Regions from separate parts of the Virgibacillus salexigens genome, predicted to be linked through region 2. Evidence: a T-box and tRNA genes for the amino acid it is inferred to sense, from the RefSeq annotation. Region 2 holds a T-box; the other holds one or more tRNA genes.
What was found. The T-box of region 2 lies ahead of glyQ (glycine--tRNA ligase subunit alpha). A T-box ahead of a tRNA ligase gene usually reads a tRNA of that ligase, here a tRNA-Gly.
Positions count from the first base shown of each region.

Region 1 (10,104 bases), 190 kb from region 2:
CAGTTACCAAAAGAAAAATTAATTTACTTAGGTGATACGTCTAGATGCCCTTATGGACCAAGATCAAAAGAAGAAGTCCAGCAATTTACTTGGGAAATGGTTAATTTCTTACTTGAAAAAGATATTAAAATGCTAGTTGTGGCCTGTAATACTGCTACCGCATTTGCATTGCAATCGTTAAAAGAAAACTTGAATATACCTGTAATTGGAGTAATTCAGCCAGGATCAAGAGCTGCTATTAAATTTACGAAGACCAATCATGTAGGTATTATTGGTACAGAAGGTACGGTTAGGAGCAATGCATATACCAATGCGCTTAAGAATATAAAAGATGAATTGGAAGTATCAGCTCTGGCATGTCCGATGTTTGTACCAATGGTAGAACAAGGTATTCTTGAAGGACAACAAGCCAGGGAGGTAGTAGAAGATACGTTATCTCCACTACTGCAATATAGTAAAATGGATACCTTAATATTAGGATGCACACATTATCCTTTATTAAAAAATACGATTCAATCCGTTGTTGGTGAAGAAATAACAATTATATCTTCAAGTGAAGAAACAGCCAGAGAAACAAGTACGATTTTAGATGTGCATCACCTGTTGAATAAAGACGATTATTACCCGGTTCATCAGTTTTATACAACAGGCGATTTAGAAATCTTTATTGAAATTTCAAGAAGTATATTTAAAGAACCCCATTTACAGATGGTTACAATTGAACAAGCAAATTTACATCAATTACAGGATTCTTGATCAAAGAATCCTGTATTTTTTTTCATTGCTTGGTCTATTTTCACTCTAGGCTCGTATATATAATAGTACAAACCATCGTAGGAGGGAAAAATATGCACAAGCGCGGATTACTAATAGCAGGGACATTAACGATGTCCGTTATATTAGCAGGATGCTTTCAGGGGGAACAATCATTAAAGGAAGAAATGGATCCGCCACAAAATGCGGAACCAGTTGATAACTTGGAAGATTCACAATCAGGAGAACAGAAGGAAAATGCTAAAGAAGGCGAGCAGCCAAAGAGTGAAACGGTTGCAAGAGAACTTTATCTTATGGACGCAAATGGAATGGTCGCATCCCAAACATTAGAACTGCCAAATCCAGAATCAAAGGAAGTAGCTTCCCAAGTGTTGGAGTATCTCGTTAAAGATGGTCCAGTAGCGCAGATCTTGCCAAATGGATTTCAGGCAGTGTTACCAGCTGGCACAGAGGTGTTGGGAATTGACCTGCAAGAAGACGGAACCATGATTGTTAATTTATCTGAAGAATTTTCGAACTATGAAGCGAACGACGAAAAGAAAATACTTGAGGCAGTTACTTATTCCTTAACTCAATTTGAAAATGTCAAAGACGTTCAATTACAGATGGAAGGAAAAGCCTTAAGCGAGATGCCAGTTAATGGCACACCGATCAGCCAAGGATACTCAAGAGCTAATGGAATCAATGTTACGGATACAGGTACTTCTGACTTAATGCAAAGTAAAACGGTTACGATGTTTTACCCTGCGGAACATGATGAAAATCGTTACTATGTACCGGTAACTCAATATGTTGAACAAAAACAAGATGCTGATGAACTAAGTGCCATAGTAGAGAATCTTGTTGATGGGCCAGGTGTACAAAGCAATGTCACCCAAGTATTTAATCCTACGACGACGTTAACAAGTAAGCCATCCTTGAAAGATGGTATCTTACAACTTCAATTCAATAATGATATTTTAAAAGATGGGGAAAAGGCAGTGATTTCTGATGAGGTCATGGAAACAATCGTACGTACGATGACAGAAGTTAAAGGGGTCGATGCCGTCCAAGTAAGTGTTGAAAATGTGGAACAGCTAGTTAATGAAAATGGGGAAGCTTACACGGAACCAGTAACTAAACAGCAATTTACTCCTACGGAAGAAATATAATTAGGTCGAGGCTTTCAGCAAGCCTCTTTTTTTTATGCTTTTATTCAAGGTAAATGGCAATAATATCCTTATAGATAAGATGATTATAAAGAGGGTACGTAGGGATAAGCGCAAATCCCATGTTTGAAGAATTATCTTATGCTATATGCATGGATAAATTAGTATAGCATGTATTTCTATAGTGGTTTCGATAAAAAATATGTTAAGCTAATGATTGAACGAAGGAGGAGTTAAGATGAGAAATGATCAACGAAACCGTAACAGTTTACGACCAATTACAATCATAACGAATTTCCTGCAGCATCCGGAAGGTTCTGTACTGATTCAAGTAGGTGATACAAAAGTAATTTGCAATGCTAGCATTGAAGATAGAGTTCCTCCATTCATGCGTGGCCAAGGGAAGGGCTGGATTACAGCAGAGTATGCAATGCTGCCTAGGGCTACCGAACAACGGAATATACGAGAATCGTCAAAAGGTAAGGTTAGTGGCAGGACGATGGAAATACAACGATTAATTGGAAGAGCTTTACGGTCAGTTGTTGATTTAGATAGTATTGGTGAGCGAACCGTATGGGTTGATTGTGACGTCATTCAAGCTGATGGTGGTACAAGAACGGCTTCGATTACGGGAGCATTTGTAGCTGTAGTATTAGCTTTTTCGACTTTAATAGAGAATAAAACGCTTAAGAAAATGCCAGTAACGGACTTTCTTGCAGCAACTTCTGTAGGCGTTTTACCTGATAATAGCGAAATCCTTGATTTAAATTATCAAGAAGATTCCCAAGCACTTGTAGATATGAACATCGTAATGACTGGTTCCGGTGAATTTGTAGAAATTCAAGGAACGGGAGAAGAAGCCACGTTTAGCAATAAGCAACTTCAGGCTATGTTGCAGTTAGCAGATGAAGGAATGCAACGTATATTTGAAAAGCAACGTGAAGCACTAGGTGAGTATGCAAATCACATCGGTGAGCTCGTTGACGAAAAAGGAGAGTAATAATGAAACAAATTATTATTGCTACAAAAAATAAAGGCAAGGCGACAGAGTTTAAAGAATTTTTTAATGCATATGATATGGCTGCTGTATCATTGAATGAACGAGAAGAACTGCCTGACGTAGAAGAAACGGGTGAAACATTTGAGCAAAATGCTGCATTAAAAGCTGAAACCATTGCCAATATCTTATCTCAGCCAGTACTTGCAGATGATTCAGGATTGATTATTGATGCTTTAGACGGCAGGCCAGGTGTCTATTCAGCGAGATATGCTGGAGAGGATAAAAATGATCAAGCAAATATAAACAAAGTATTGACTGAATTAGAAGGCGTACCACAAAAAGATCGAACGGCAAGGTTTATATGTGTATTAGCAGTTGCAAGGCCAAACACAGAAACCCAATTTTATCAAGGAATATGTAATGGTCATATTTCAATTGCTCCAAGTGGAAAGAATGGGTTCGGTTATGATCCAATCTTTATTCCTGATGGATATCAAGAAACGATGGCAGAGTTATCTCCGAAAGTGAAAAATCAAATTAGCCATCGTAAGAACGCGATCTTACAGTTAGAAGAAACCATACGTAAAAATCGATCATTATACTAAGGAATAGGATGATTTCAATGGCAAAAGTACTTATTTTAAGTGACAGCCATGGGTTAACTGACGAATTAGACAAGATTAAAGCACGTCACGATGTCGATTATCGAATTCATTGCGGAGATTCGGAGTTAGATTTGGACGAACCACCAATGGCTGGATTTTATACAGTTATGGGGAACTGTGACTTTGATACAAGGTACCCAGAAGAACAGATGTTATCAATTAATGGACTAACCTTTTTCATTGTCCATGGCCATCTCCACCAAGTGAAAGCAAATTTGATGCATGTTTCTTATCGAGCAGAAGAATTAGGTGCTCAAATTATTTGTTTTGGCCATACACATCTTGCTGGAGCTGTACAACAAGGAGATCAATTATTGATTAATCCTGGAAGCATTAGGCTTCCACGTATGCGTAAAGAAAAAACATACGCAATAATGGAATGGGAATCAAAAGCATCGATATCCGTTGAGTTCTTTACTGCAGATGGTAAGGTGATTGATGACTTACAATACGAGGCAAAATTATAATCTTTAAAACTCATCCATTGAATGTAATAAGAATGGATGAGTTTTTTAATGGATTTACTAGAAAGTATTGACAAACCACCTATAAGTTTATATAATGATTCTTGTCCGTTAAAAACGAGTCATTACATATTACTTAATTTATAAGCGTTTATCTCATAAAAATTGCGGGTGTAGTTTAATGGTAAAACCTCAGCCTTCCAAGCTGATGACGAGGGTTCGATTCCCTTCACCCGCTCCATACATAAAAATTTTGTCCCAGTAGCTCAGCAGGATAGAGCAACAGCCTTCTAAGCTGTGGGTCGCAGGTTCGAATCCTGCCTGGGACGTCACTAAGAAATATGAATTAGGTAGAAAACATGCCCAACTGTGATAATAACACATTTGGGCATGTTTTCTTATTGTCTACCTGCTGCACCATCTGTTATTCCCCTACCAAATCTTTTACGGAACTTTTTTTCCTACTGTATCAACATCATTCCAGATACAAGTATTTTATATATACTAGATTTAAGACTCCTACTCCCTATACTCGAGCTGTCATTCGCTAATTAGGCTTTGAATGCTCAAGATTCGATGTTGCATGCATACGAATGAAACCTCTTGCTTAGATCTACCCTTAACTATGTCGCATATTTTGATTTTCTATTGCCATTTTTTATTGCTTTCGACTGATTCCCATATTTCTTTTTCACTACTATAAATAATACCGCTCGGGAAATAATAAAAGAAGCTAACACTAATGTCATATTGATTACCCCCTTTTTTAAACTGTTATAGTAGCAGTAAAGGTGCTAGGAGCCTCTTCCTGTAAAAGATTAAAGAAACATTAAAATACTACTAAACATATTTCACTCCTATTATAAATGTTTTCGCATTATTCGTAATATTCCTGACCAGCAATAACACAGAAATCACTCTCTTTAACATATTAGTGCTAGTCTACGGCGATAGATGATTGGCCTTGTTTATCTTTTCTTCTGCTTCTTGTTCGATTAGTTCTTTGAATTGACTAAGTATCGGGCTAAAATTCGTATGTTGATCCAGCATAAAACTCATTTTATATTCAATGGGCTTCCATGTAACTATATCCGCTTCATTATGTTGAATTTGTGCTTCAAGCTTATCGAGGGCATTGGCAACTTTTGCTTCATAGGTGTGTTTGTTTTCAAATTCTATCCATAAATCGAAAACATTGCTACCAAGGGGTTCTGGCAACATTTGCTTTATATGGTCGATTGCTTCTCTTTCCTTTTCATGTTTCTGCTTAAGGAGTTTTGGGTTATTTAATGTATCGAAAGCAGGGATATCACTCGCTTCAGCCTCTACTAAATCATGAATAATGATCATTTTTAATAGCTTTTCAGAATCAATATTTTCCTCTAAGTAAGGTTCGATTAACATCGCCATTAAGGATAATCGCCAAGTATGTTCCGCCACACTTTCTTGTCGCCCATTTGATAGCCAGCTATGCCTTAACTCATATTTTAATTTTTCCCCAAGCTTGATGGCCCAATAGATTTGCTTCAATGCTTCACTCATATTCTCACCTCTAACCCTATTATAATCAAACCATGCTCTTAGAGCCATATGTAATCGTTACGTCACATTTCTTTGAATTCTGGTTATATGCTATAATGCGGATACGTTTCATTCCCCATTTAAAGGAAGAACATCTTAGCTTAAAGTTTGAAATTTCTTTGCATCGGGAATGTATATCTAGTATGTTAAAATTAAATACTATAAACACGCATGAGAGGAGGTAGACAATGCAGAACTTGCCAGAAAATGTCATTCTTTTTCCGAAATGGAGGACAGTATTAGAAGAAGAGAGTTTACAGGCTCTGAAAGAAAAAAAATATGAAGACGCTCTGTTAAAATTAAATAAGTTATTAAGTTACCAAATTGATAGCTATGAAATCATTAGTGGTAAGCTAATTTGCTTAATGGAATTAGGGCGTCATCATGAAGCTCAAGATATATGTGAAGAATTACTAAAACATAAGGATGAACATTATTATCATTATTTACATATTTATTTAACGATTCTATTTCAAACCAATCAATACGATACATTGATGAAGCAAATAGACTATGAATTTCAATCAAATGCTGTGCCATCCATGATGCAAGAGCAGTTTCAGCAATTATATGAGATGAGTAGTAAAATGAAGGCAGATGTTTCGGTAGAGCATACGGCTACTTATTTAGATGAGTTGCATGAAGCAATTGAGGCTGAGGATTATCGAAAACAATGGCGATTGCTTGAGAAATTGCGGAAATTGAGGAGTGACCCAACTCAAGAGGTCATATCGCTGCTAATGAAGGGATCGATTCACCCTGTCATTAAAACAGCTGTATTTATTTGGCTTCAGGATATTAACTATAAGGATAAGGTGAAGGTTCATAAGTGGGATACAGCATTAAATGTAAAACCAGATGAAGTTCCCAATATACATAATCAAATCTTGTTTAAGCAGATTTTATTAATTATCGGTGAGTTGGAACAAAAAGATCCTTCCTTATATAACTTATTGCTTAAACTATTAAATCATTATTTATATGTAAGGTTTCCGGTTTTGCCAGGTGAAGAAGATGCTGAATGGATAGCCGAATCATTGAAATATGTGGGCTCATCGTATTTAAATATTCCATCTCCCACCAGGGAAGAATCGTCTATCGAAAATAGGCATTACATAGAAGAGATCGAACTATGTGAAACACTATATGAAAGTATTATAGAAGAAAGCTAAGAATGTCGTTAAATGCTTGAAAGGCATAGTAATTATGTTATAATAAGATGGTTGTAAATTTAGATCATTATATAATAATGAACGTGAAATATGAAGGATATAATAGATTTTGGAGGGAATTTTTATGTCAGCGAAATGGGAAAAACAAGAAGGCAATGAAGGAGTACTTACGATTGAAGTAAGTGTTGAAGAATTTGACAAAGCATTGGATCAAGCATTTAAAAAAGTATCCAAAGATGTTCAAATTCCTGGATTCCGTAAAGGTAAAATTCCGCGTGGGATTTTTGAAAAACGTTTTGGAGTAGAAGCACTATATCAGGATGCGGTTGACATTGTACTTCCAGATGCTTATATGCAAGCAGTTGAAGAAACAGGCATTGAACCAGTAGCACAACCAGATGTTGATATTGACACAATTGAAAAAGGGCAACCACTTGTTTTTACAGCAAAAGTTACCGTTAAACCAGAGGTAAAACTTGGTGAATATAAAGGACTTGAAGTGGAAGATCAATCTGTAGAAGTTACAGATGAAGATGTGGAACATGATTTAGAACATCAACGCGAACATCATGCTGAATTAGTTGTAAAAGAAGAAGGAAAAATTGAAGAAGGAGATACAGCTGTTATCGACTTTGAAGGTTTCGTTGATGGAGAAGCTTTCGAAGGTGGAAAAGGTGAAAATCATTCCTTAGAAATCGGTTCTGGTCAATTTATCCCAGGCTTTGAAGAACAATTAATTGGCAAAGAAACTGGAGAAGACACCGAAGTTTCTGTGACCTTCCCTGAAGATTATCATGCAGAAGACCTTGCTGGTAAAGAAGCAACCTTCAAAGTGAAGATCCATGAAGTGAAATACAAAGAACTTCCTGAACTTGATGATGAGTTTGCTAAAGACCTCGATGATGAAGTTGAAACGCTAGAAGAATTGAAAAGTAAGAAAAAAGAACAACTTCTTGAACAGAAGAAACAGGATGTCGAAAACCAAAAACGTGAAACATTAGTTGAAAAAGCCAGCGATAATGCTGAAGCTGAAGTTCCAGAGGCAATGGTGGATACGGAATTAGACCAAATGGTAAAAGAGTTTGAACAGCGTCTGCAGATGCAAGGCATGACATTAGAAATGTATTCTCAATTCTCTGGTCAAGATGAAGCTGCATTGAAAGAACAAATGAGAGAAGATGCTGAGAAACGAGTAAAAACAAATCTTACATTAGAAGCAATTGTGGACGAAGAAGGTCTTGAAGTTTCTGAAGAAGATGTAGATGCAGAACTTGAAAAAATGGCTTCTATGTATGGTGCAGAAGTAGAGCAGCTAAAGCAAATGCTTGGTGGTAATACGGACGCAATTAAAGGTGATTTAAAAATGAGAAAAGCCATTGATTTCCTTGTAGAACACAGCAAAGCTGTTTAAATCTTATTATAAGGTTTAGATCATGCGAGATAAGGCAAAGACTAAAACAAGGTGCGATGCGTTCGCACCTTGTTTTCCATTATTTTTAATACAAACGATTTTGAGGAATTGTAATTTTAGCGACTTTATTTAAAGAATTAACATATAGTAATAGTATGTGTTAATGTTAAGTAACAATAAAAGCTAGAAGTCAATCCTTACTTATTAATTTATGATGGGAACAAGTCCATATTAGATCACTTATTTATGGTAAATGAATACAGATAACAATGTATATACGATACAAATTAACTTTAAAAAAGGTTTATTGTTTTGTATTTTAAATTCGATCTGATATGATGACTATAAAAGTTGAAACCTAGCGTGAAATGCGTAGGAGCAGATTTAAACTTTTAGGGGTGAAATGGAATGTTTAAATTTAATGAAGAAAAAGGGCAATTGAAATGTTCGTTCTGCGGTAAAAGCCAGGATCAAGTTCGAAAGTTAGTTGCTGGACCAGGCGTTTATATATGTGATGAGTGTATTGAACTTTGTACAGAAATTGTAGAAGAGGAATTGGGAACCGAAGAGGAAACAGAACTAAAAGAAATCCCAAAGCCGAAAGAGATTTGTGAAATCCTAAATGATTATGTAATTGGTCAAGATAAAGCGAAAAAGAATCTTTCTGTTGCAGTTTATAATCACTACAAGCGTATTAATACAACAAAGAATACAGCAGATGATGTGGAATTATCAAAAAGTAATATCGCTATGATTGGGCCGACAGGTAGTGGGAAGACATTGCTAGCCCAAACGTTAGCTCGTATTATTAATGTGCCATTTGCCATGGCAGATGCAACTTCGCTTACAGAAGCAGGTTATGTCGGGGAAGATGTAGAGAATATTCTACTTAAGCTAATTCAAGCTGCCGATTACGATGTTGAAAAAGCAGAAAAAGGAATTATTTATATTGATGAAATTGATAAAGTAGCACGTAAGTCGGAAAACCCTTCAATTACTAGAGATGTTTCGGGTGAAGGTGTACAACAAGCTTTACTTAAAATTCTAGAAGGAACGGTTGCAAGTGTACCACCACAAGGCGGCCGTAAACATCCACATCAAGAATTTATTCAAATCGACACAACTAACATTCTATTTATTGTCGGTGGAGCATTTGACGGCATCGATCAGGTAGTTAAACGTCGTCTTGGTAAAAAAGTAATTGGATTTGGTGCAAACGAGAAGCAGCAGGACTTAGAAATGGGAGAGTTGCTAGCAAAAGTACTTCCAGAAGATCTCCTTCGTTATGGATTAATTCCTGAATTTATTGGCCGAATTCCTGTTGTAGGAAGTCTAACTCCATTAGATGAAGAAGCCTTAATAGAAATTTTAACTAAACCAAAAAATGCATTAGTTAAACAATATGAAAAGCTATTTCAAATGGATGATGTAGAACTAGAATTTGAAGATGAAGCACTAAGGGAAATTGCTGCTAAAGCGATAGAACGTAAAACGGGTGCTAGAGGTCTACGTTCCATTATCGAAGGTATTATGCTTGATGTGATGTTTGATTTACCATCAAGAGAAGATATTGAGAAATGTATTATTACGAAGAAAACCGTGGAAGAAGAGAATGGCAGTCCGAAGTTGGTTTATCGTGATGGTACCGTAATGGAAGGTAATAAGAAACATCCGAAAGAGAGTGCGTAACAGTAATCTATTCTAATTTAAATAATGATGTGAAGAGACTGACTTTATTACATGTTCTTAGTAACGAGTCGGTCTCTTTTCATGATATTTCGTATATTTTTATATGGCGAACGAATGATAAGAACAGCTTAATAAAAATCGAATATGACGTATGATAATAATTTACAAATAAAATTCTTTTATATAAACTTTAAGAACAT
Region 1 is NZ_CCDP010000001.1:1,785,391-1,795,494, forward strand. It holds gene racE (glutamate racemase) at 1-756, shown strand, start outside; gene BN990_RS08135 (GerMN domain-containing protein) at 849-1,925, shown strand; gene rph (ribonuclease PH) at 2,161-2,922, shown strand; gene BN990_RS08145 (XTP/dITP diphosphatase) at 2,925-3,527, shown strand; gene BN990_RS08150 (metallophosphoesterase) at 3,545-4,054, shown strand; tRNA gene BN990_RS08155 (tRNA-Gly) at 4,219-4,292, shown strand; tRNA gene BN990_RS08160 (tRNA-Arg) at 4,307-4,380, shown strand; gene BN990_RS23360 (hypothetical protein) at 4,675-4,800, opposite strand; gene BN990_RS08165 (HD domain-containing protein) at 4,994-5,593, opposite strand; gene BN990_RS08170 (tetratricopeptide repeat protein) at 5,821-6,804, shown strand; gene tig (trigger factor) at 6,929-8,215, shown strand; gene clpX (ATP-dependent protease ATP-binding subunit ClpX) at 8,624-9,904, shown strand.
Region 1: it encodes a tRNA-Gly, which carries the amino acid that the T-box ahead of glyQ (glycine--tRNA ligase subunit alpha) is inferred to sense. The anticodon was not compared.

Region 2 (10,104 bases):
CCAATTTCTTTTAAATACATACGTACTGGGTCATTTATCTTGATTCCCAATGGTACGCTAAGGTCATTCAGGTTAAATTCTTCCTCTTTTGCAATTTGTTGCATACTAGGATCCTCTTCGGATTCTCCTATTACTTCAACACCTTGATCTGCTAGGTACTCATAAAATTCGTCCATTTGGTCTGATTCAAGCGTAAAATTAGACAAACGATCTGCTATTTCTTCATATGCCAAAACACCTCGTTTTTTACCCATTTCTAATAACTGGTCTTTGGCTTGTTCTAAGGTTAGTTCAGATTCATTTTCTTTTGTTTGTGAAGGCTTGTTATCGGCCATGAGTCCCCCTCCTTCCATACTGCATAAAAAATCATTTCGGATGTTTTAGTTGCTTATTTATTTCAATAATTTGCATTGCTATTTGCGCTGCTTTTATTGGGTCCTGTTGTTGTTCAGCCATTTTTTGCTGATCTTTCAACGATTTAATTGTATCCATATCACTATTTTTAGTCCGGATAATTCGAATATAGTCATTCAATTCCTGATCACTGATATCCTCTTGTACTGGTAACATAGCTATTTCCGTAATTTGTTGCTGTAATTCCGAATCAGTAATCCTTTCTAGAAATAAACTGACATCTGCTTCATTTCCTTCTTCGTAAAATGCGTATAAATGAGTTGCAATGATTTTATGGGAATCTATATTAAATCCTGCTCCAATTTCGTCTTGAATTTTTTCAGTGATTCTCACGTTTTGGAGCATATAGGAAATTAATTGTCTCTCTGCATTTTGAAAAGCTGGGAGCAACTTCGATTTCCGAACATTCCATACCGTATTACTAGTATATCTGTTCTTTTGGTGATTATCCTTATTTGTGCCAAACTTTTCGCGATAACCTGAAATTTCATTTGTTAACGTATCAATGGATATACCATATTCTTTACTTAATTCTTTCACATAATATTCCCGTTCAATGGGACTATCAATCATTGCGAGTTGCTTTAATACTTTTTCTATATAGTTTATGCGATCTCCTTCATGATTTAAATTAAAATCTTTCTTCAAAAATCGCATATAGAAACTCATAAATGTATCACTTGCTTTTATTACTTCCTTCTCAAATGCATCTCCTCCATAAGTCTGAATAAAACTGTCAGGATCTATGTTATTTTCCAGATGTGCTATTTTTACTTCACAGCCAGATTGTCTTAATAAAACAGCTGCTTTATATGCAGCATCTAAGCCAGCTCGATCTCCGTCATAACACAGAATTACGGTATTAACATAACGCTTGAGAAGTTTCGCCTGATATTCAGTTAATGCAGTACCTAATGTTGCAATAACATTTCGAATACCCGCTTGATAAGCAGCGATAATATCCATTTGCCCTTCAAAAAGAATAGCTTCATTTTTCTTACGGATGTGCTTTTTGGCTAGATCAAAATTATAAAGAAGTTTTCCTTTATGGAACAACTCACTTTCTGGACTATTAATATACTTTGGCTTACTATCCCCGATAGTAGCTCGGCCACCGAAGGCAACAGTCTTACCCAAATGGTTTCGAATAGGAAATATAATTCTTCCTCTGAACCTGTCACTAATTTGACCGTCTTCCCGTAAATTGATCAAACCAGCTTTTACTAATAATTGCTGATGAAATCCTTTTTTCTTTAAGAATTCAGCGGTAAAGTCCTTTACATTAGGAGCAAAACCGAGTTGAAACGCATCGATTGATTCATCCTTTACACCCCGGTCTTGTAAATAACCATATCCTTCTTTTCCATCCTTTGTATAACGGAGAAGATGATGATAAAGCTTTGCTAACCATTCATGCGCGGACAATATATCCTGATTCTCTTGAGACAATGAACTTTCAGTCGTTTTTGAATTTGTCTCAGGTAGTTGGATTCCACTTCTATCCGCAAGATGCTGCAGTGCTTCAAAAAATGAATAATTCTCCATTTCCATCAGAAATGTAACTACATTTCCACCCTTGCCACAGCCAAAACAATGAAATATTTGCTTTTCTTGGGTCACTGAAAATGATGGTGTTTTCTCTCCATGAAAAGGACAAAGACCAAAATAATTTCTTCCTTGTTTTTTTAACTGAATATAATCCCCAATAATGTCTACAATATCATTAGCTTTACGAATTTCTTCGATCACTTCTTCAGGAATTTGATTGGACATAAAATCACCATGCTAATTAATATTCGTCTTTCATTAAAAAAATCCTTCATTTTTCGACAATATTTTTTAAAAAAGCCGAAAAAAATTCCTTCTTCATGTGTAAACATCATCAGTGAAGGACACTCATATCACTAGCTCTCCTAAACTTTGAAAACTAGCTTCCAATAAGAAACGACTTGTAGACGCTAATTGTTATCTGTCTTTCCAATACATACTTCTACATAAGTCTTACAAAATCCTTCTTCAAAGATAAGGTTTCTTTACATAAACATACATTATAAACGATACGTATGTTATATCATTACACAAAGACTCATTATAATATACTTTTTTATAAAAAGCTATTAAATCGTTTCTAGTTTTATATTATTGCCAGCAGTGTTGATTCCTAACCATGAAAAAACATTCTACACACTAGATATAGAATGTTTTTTATGAAGTTATCTCTTAAAAACTACTATTTTTTAATGATTTGTCGGATACTATTTGCTGTTTCCTCTACTGCTTTATTTGAAACATCAATTACATGACAGCCTATTTTTTTAACTATAGCATCAAAATAATCAAGCTCTTTATAGATTCTTTCCATGTTAGCATATGTCGCTTGATCACCTAATCCCAACGCTTTTAACCTTTCTTTACGAATTTCATTTAGTTTTGCTGGGCTTATTCGTAATCCAATGCATTTGCTTGGGTCAACGTCAAATAATTCTTCAGGAGGATCCACTTCTGGCACAATGGGCACATTTGCAACTTTTAAACGCTTATGTGCTAAATATTGAGATAAGGGTGTTTTCGAAGTTCTTGAAACTCCAATTAAAACAATATCAGCTCTGGAAATTCCTCTTGAATCCCGCCCGTCGTCGTATTTCACAGCAAATTCGATTGCTTCTACACGTTTAAAATAATCTTCGTCCAGTTTATGAACCAACCCTGCTTCCATTCTCGGAGATCGATTAAACACACGTTCCATTGCTTTTAACATTGGTCCCATAATGTCAATTGCTTCCATATTCAATTGTTTTGCACGTTCATTTACATAGTTTCGAAGACTTGGATCGACAAGTGTAAAGCCAATTAGACCGTTGTTTTCATTAGCAAGCTGTAGTGCATCATCAATCGTTTCTTTATCTTCGACATATGGAATGCGCTGTATCTTATAGGTTCCATCATTAAATTGACTCAAGCCTGCTTTAATAACTAACTCAGCAGTTTCCCCTACTGAATCAGATAATACATAGACAGGTTGCGTAAACATGAATCTACCCCTTCCTATCAATTGATTACAAATCTTTATCCAAAATTAATTCCACAAATGCCTTGGTAATTGTCGTTTTCGTTATTCTGCCAACTACTTCTAACCCTTGGTCTGAATCTTTAATGACTGGAATCCCATCAATTTGCTTATCAATTAAATTCTTAGCCACATCAACTAATAAATCCTCTTTTCTACAAACTGTTATATTCGGCATCCTTGTCATAATAATATGTACAGGGACTGTACTTAAATCTTGTTGTCCAATACTTGCACGTAGTAAGTCTTTTCTAGATAAAACACCTGTTAAACAAGCATAATCATCGACCACAAACAGGGTCCCCACATCTTCCAAAAACATTGTTGATATAGCATCATACACCGATACACTTTCCTTTACTACAATTGGCACATGTTGATATTCATATACTTTAAACTTTTTAATTTGCTCTGTAAGTAATTCTGTTCCTGTTTTACCTGTGAAAAAATAGCCTACACGAGGGCGGGCATCCAGAAATCCCGCCATCGTCAAAATGGCTAAATCAGGACGTAATGTAGCACGAGTTAAGCTTAGCCGTTCAGCAATATTTTCACCAGTAATTGGTCCGTTTTCTTTAACTATTTGAAGTATTTCTTCCTGTCTATTTGATAACTCCATCTCTTTCACCACCTACAAACGATGTGACATCAACTGTTACTTCTATTATAGACTAAATATACTGAAAAGAGAATTGGATCGCTTTACAGAAAGAAAAATTAGAAATGTTGTTTCCATTCAATTTGTGTCAAATCTGCATACCGATTAATTATATTTGCTATATTAGCTAACAACCCTAAACGATTGTTGCGAACTCGTTCATTATCCGTCATGACCATATTATTATCAAAGAAAAGGTGGATAGGTTCAGCTAGTTTAGCAATTAACTGTAAGTTCTTTTCAGCATTTCGATCTGTATCCTGATATGATTCTTCCACAAATTGATATTGTTCATATAACGCTTTTTCCGAATCCGTTTCAAATAGTTGAGGGTCTACACTCGTCGTTTCCGCTTTTTCAGCTAAATTTAGAACACGTACCAAAGCCTCTTGGATAGGCTTAAATGCATCATCATTTCTTTTCTCTGATAACGTTTGTGCTTTAGCTAATGTATAATCGTAAATTCCAACACCATCATGTAAGACTGCTTGAATAATATCCTGCTCCACCGCAGCTTCTTTTAATAAGAAGGCGGCACGTAAGGAGAAAAATTCTTTTAAATGAACAAATGATTGGTCATGATTTGACAATGGAACATTCGATTGCTTAAAGACATCTTGGGCAATTCGTAATAAGTTTTCAATTTGCATATCCCACTTAAATGTTTTAACTATTCGTAATATACCTGTTGCTTGCCTTCGTAGACCGTATGGATCCTGTGAACCCGTTGGCATTAAACCAACAGATATACATCCTGTGATAGTATCTAACTTGTCGGCTATACTTACAATTGCCCCTACTTCTGTTGCTGGCAGATCTCCATTTGCTTGAATTGGCAAATAATGTTCACGAATTGCTTGAGCAACAAGGTCATTTTCTCCATATAAATGTGCATATTTTTCACCAATTACACCTTGCAGCTCAGTAAATTCATTGACCATATTTGTTGGTAAGTCAAATTTACAAATAGAGGCAGCACGGATTGCTAAGGACATTTTATCTGTATTTAGATGAATGAATTTACCTATTTGTTCAGTTAACGCTGTAACACGCTGTACTTTATTCGCAATCGTACCTAATTTTTCTTGAAAAACAACCCGTTCAAGTTTTGCTAAATAATATTCAATGGAATGCTTCTGATCTTCTTCATAGAAAAAGGCAGCATCAGATAATCGAGCACGTAAGACTTTCTCATTACCCTTAATCACCGTATCAATCGCATAATCATTCCCGTTACGGATTCCAACAAAGTAAGGAAGCAGCTTTCCGTCTAATGATTTTACAGGAAAATAACGTTGATGTTCTTTCATGGAAATGATTAAAACTTCATCCGGAAGCTTTAAAAACTGCTGGTCAAATGATCCAAGAAACACTTGAGGGAATTCCACTAAATTACGAACCTCATCAAGTAAGTGTTTATCGACAGGTATTTGAATATCTTTATCCTTCTCTAAAGTATGAATTCCCTTTAGGATTTTTTCTTCTCTTTTTAGGGGATCAACGATAACATATTGGTTCAATAACGCTGACTCATAATTAAGTGGGTCTTCTAGCGTTATATTATCACCTAAAAAACGATGACCAAAAGTCAGGTTACTGCTGGTAACCTTCGCTACTTCAAACGGAATAATTTCACTTCCGAATAAGCCAACAAGCCATCGAATCGGACGTGCATACCTAATCGATTGCGTACCCCAACGCATATTTTTGCCAAAGGTTATCGATTCAATTATTTTATGAAATTCAGGTAGTAAATCAAAAGTTGTTTGACCTTCGATATGTTTTTTAATGAATACATAGGAAGTACCATTAAGCTCTTTTATATATAGATCGTCCGTTGTCTTTCCTTGCCCTTTCGAAAAACCAATTGCAGCTTTCGTCCAATTCCCATCTTCACCTTTGGCAATTTTCAAGGAAGGGCCCTTAACCTCTTCTGCTATCGTTGTCTGTTCCTCAGCCACACCTTTAATCATAACCGCTAATCGCCTTGGCGTAGAAAATGATCGTATTTGTTCATATGAAATTCGTAAATCATGTAACCAAGCTTCTGTCTTTTCTTTCAACTGCGATTCTGCATCATCAATAAACCGCGCTGGTAATTCCTCTAAGCCAATTTCAAATAATGCATTTTTTGTCATTTTATTTTTCCTCCTTTTGCAACATCGGGAAACCAAGACGTTCTCTTTCTGCAACGTAAGCTTTCGCTATACTACGAGCTAGATTACGAATTCTAGTTATATATCCAGTACGCTCTGTAACGGATATAACACCTTTTGCATCTAGGAGGTTAAACGTATGGGAGCATTTTAAAACATAGTCATATGCCGGGAATACTAAACCCTTATCCATCGTTTCTTTCGCTTCCTTTTCATATTTTGTAAATAAGTCAAATAGCATTTCTGTATTTGATTCTTCAAATGTATATTTCGAATGCTCGTATTCTGGTTGATAAAAGATATCCTCTACGGTTACACCTGTCGTCCATTCCAAATCAAAGACATTTTCTTTATCCTGGATATAAGATGCAAGCCGTTCAATGCCATACGTAAGCTCTACTGCCACAGGATTCGCTTCTAAGCCCCCTATTTGTTGGAAATAGGTGAATTGAGTAATTTCCATTCCATCTAGCCATACTTCCCAGCCCAGACCAGCAGCGCCAAGAGTAGGGTTTTCCCAATTGTCCTCCACAAACCGAATATCATGTTCAAGTGGATTAATACCTAATTTTTTCAAGGATTCAAGGTATAGTTCTTGGATATTATCAGGAGAAGGCTTCATAATTACTTGAAATTGATGATGCTGATAAAGTCGGTTAGGGTTATTACCATACCTACCATCTGCAGGCCGTCTTGAAGGTTCCACATAAGCAACATTCCAAGGCTCTGGTCCAAGACTACGTAATAATGTCATTGGAGACATTGTCCCTGCTCCTTTTTCTACATCATACGCCTGCATAATAATACAATTTTGTTCAGACCAATGTTTTTGCAATGTTAATATCATTTCTTGAATAGTCATTAATCACATATCCTCCATTACGAATTATTCGCTTCTCAGCAGCTATTTCACCTATAAGGTGAATGAACCCTTAGAGAAACTGCTCTTTGCAAATAAATATCCCCGTCTCTATGTCTCTAAACGGGACATAGGGACGGGGATCAACCGCGGTTCCACCCTATTTGCTCTCTTAAAGAGCCACTTTATTTGCATTGCTCCAAAGCGCCCTTCCCCTTTGTTCCATCATCCAGCTCTCACCAATCTGGACTCGCTTTACAAGGATACAAAAGGTACTTTTCTTTTTCACAGCAATGTTATCGTATCATTTTATGTACAAATAATACGTCATTTATCCTTGTCATGTCAACTTATTTTAATAAATCCAGTTGATTTAAAAATTTCCGTGACTTGATAAAATAGCCGCCATAATAATCATAATAAGCATCTAACAGTTGACGTAACAAGCGTTTATTCTCGTTTTTAATCGAAATAGTTCCCACCTGCTGTAAGTTAACTGTTGCAAAAATATGTAATAATTTAGCTACAGCATTAGGTAACGGGATGGCTTCCGGATCCATTCTTCTACATTCCCTGCAGAGCAACCCACCCTCAGTAATCGAAAATACAAACGGAGAATTCCGATTGCCGCAATTACTGCAACGACTTACTAATGGCGCAAACCCACCTTTTGCATATAGTTTTAATTCATACATCATCATGGGAATACTAGGTTCCTCATTTTCAGCAATCCAAGTCATGGTTTCATGCAATTGATGGAATATAGTTAGATCTGGCTTTTTGTCATCCAGTAACTTATCCGTAAGTTCAATAATATATGCAGCATATGCCGTTTTAATGATGTCCTCTCGGATTTTTCGAAATGAATCAATAACTTCCCCTTGTTGGATAGTGCTCAAGCCACTATTAACATAAACAAAGAATTGTGCATAGATGAATGGCTGCGTTACGGCAGCCATTCGACTTTTCGGTTTTTTTGCACCACGAGCGATGGCGGAAAGTTTACCTAATTTCTTACTATATATCGTGACAATTTTATGCGTTTCCCCATAGTCATTTGTCTTTAATACAATACCTTCTATTTTTTCAAGCACATAGATTCACCTTTGCCTCATCTATTCTTACACGTTTTCAATTCTTTACTAATTGGTATCTAATGGTGTTATTTTTTGACCTTCATGCTGGGTTACTTCATTTTTCCGTTCATTTTCTAACTCTTTCATCAATAAATAGGTTTCAATGTTTCCTGTTTGGCTGAATAATTTCCAGGTTAAATCAATCACAAGAAAACCCACCTTTCTTTAATGTTTGAAAATGTAACTTACTACTTAGAATCACCACAACACTAAAAACAATTAGTATAAAAATTTACCATGTTTAATATTCATCGCTTCGAAAACCGTATTCATATAGCTGATTTTGCTTGTTTCTCCAATCCTTTTTAACTTTTACCCAAAGCTCTAAGTACACTTTTGTACCTAGTAATTTTTCAATATCTTCTCGAGCTGCTTTCCCAATATTTTTCAACATACTTCCATGCTTACCAATCAGTATTCCTTTTTGGGTTTTTCTTTCGGTTACAATTGTAGCTTGTATATATAATTTCTGATCGTCTGCTTTTTCCATCTGCTCCAGCACAACAGCTATCGAGTGCGGTACTTCTTCCCTAGTTAGTTGCAATACTTTTTCTCGTATTAGTTCTTGCATAACAAATCTTTCTGGGTGGTCAGTAATTTGGTCTTCAGGGTAATATTGCGGTCCTTCTGGAAGATCTTTCTTGAGGACTTCCAGCATATGATCCACATTATTCCCTTGCAAAGCAGAAATGGGAATAATCTCTGCGAATGCATATTTTTCTTTATATTGATCTATTAAAGGTAACAAATCATCTGGATGAACAAGATCAATTTTATTAATAATTAAATAAACTGGTCTTTTTACTTGATGCAGACGCTCGATAATATATTGATCCCCTTTGCCGTGACCTTCACTAGCATTGATCATAAATAAAATAGCATCTACTTCATTCAACGTATTTTCAGCAGTTTTTACCATGAAGTCCCCAAGTCGATGCTTTGGTTTATGAATTCCAGGTGTATCAATAAAAATAATTTGAGAATGCTCTTCTGTTAACACGCCTTGAATCTTGTTTCTTGTGGTTTGTGGCTTATCACTCATAATTGCAATTTTTTGGCCAATCACTCTATTCATAAATGTAGATTTCCCAACATTTGGTCTACCAATAATTGCTATAAATCCGGATTTAAAACTATATTCCATGTTGCTTCCTCCACGACGTATTTCAAATGTTTTATCCATATCATACTACAAATAAGCTTCTGTTTCATGCAATCGACAAAAGCTTTAAAAACTTTTGGTTCTTTTATTAAAATAGCACTTCTCTAGACAAAATTCACGGATAATTACCCTGTAAACGCAAATTTTGTATTTTCCTTAAAATAGTGAATCAATAATAAATTACCCCCAATTGTTGGATATTAACCAACAATTGGGGGCTTCAGGGAGCTAAAATAAAGCAATGATGTTGGGAATAAATATAAACAGTCCAATTATAAAAGCTGCTACTGCCGCGATCAACACACCTCCAGCAGCCATATCTTTAATTTGTTTGGCTGCTGGGTGAATATCTGGCTTGATGTAATCCATGATTCTTTCAATTGTACTATTAATCATTTCAGCAATTAAGACAATACCAATTGCTATTACAATAAATATCCATTCCATTCTAGATAATCCAAGAATGAACCCTGCAATAATGACAAGAAGGGCCGTTATTAAATGAATTTGAAAGTTACGTTCCAATTTAACTACTTGAACGATACCCTCCCAAGCATAGGAAAAGCCAATCGACCATTTTTTATCTTTCAATTCCAAACTCACCTAATAATTGATCTTGTTTTGCAAACATGTTTTGTTCATCCTCTTTTGA
Region 2 is NZ_CCDP010000001.1:1,972,290-1,982,393, reverse strand. It holds gene rpoD (RNA polymerase sigma factor RpoD) at 1-335, opposite strand, end outside; gene dnaG (DNA primase) at 367-2,187, opposite strand; gene BN990_RS09215 (pyruvate, water dikinase regulatory protein) at 2,645-3,445, opposite strand; gene BN990_RS09210 (helix-turn-helix transcriptional regulator) at 3,471-4,100, opposite strand; gene glyS (glycine--tRNA ligase subunit beta) at 4,199-6,277, opposite strand; gene glyQ (glycine--tRNA ligase subunit alpha) at 6,279-7,157, opposite strand; T-box leader at 7,284-7,452, opposite strand; gene recO (DNA repair protein RecO) at 7,505-8,248, opposite strand; gene BN990_RS21875 (YqzL family protein) at 8,297-8,437, opposite strand; gene era (GTPase Era) at 8,532-9,434, opposite strand; gene BN990_RS09185 (diacylglycerol kinase family protein) at 9,681-10,043, opposite strand; gene ybeY (rRNA maturation RNase YbeY) at 10,033-10,104, opposite strand, start outside.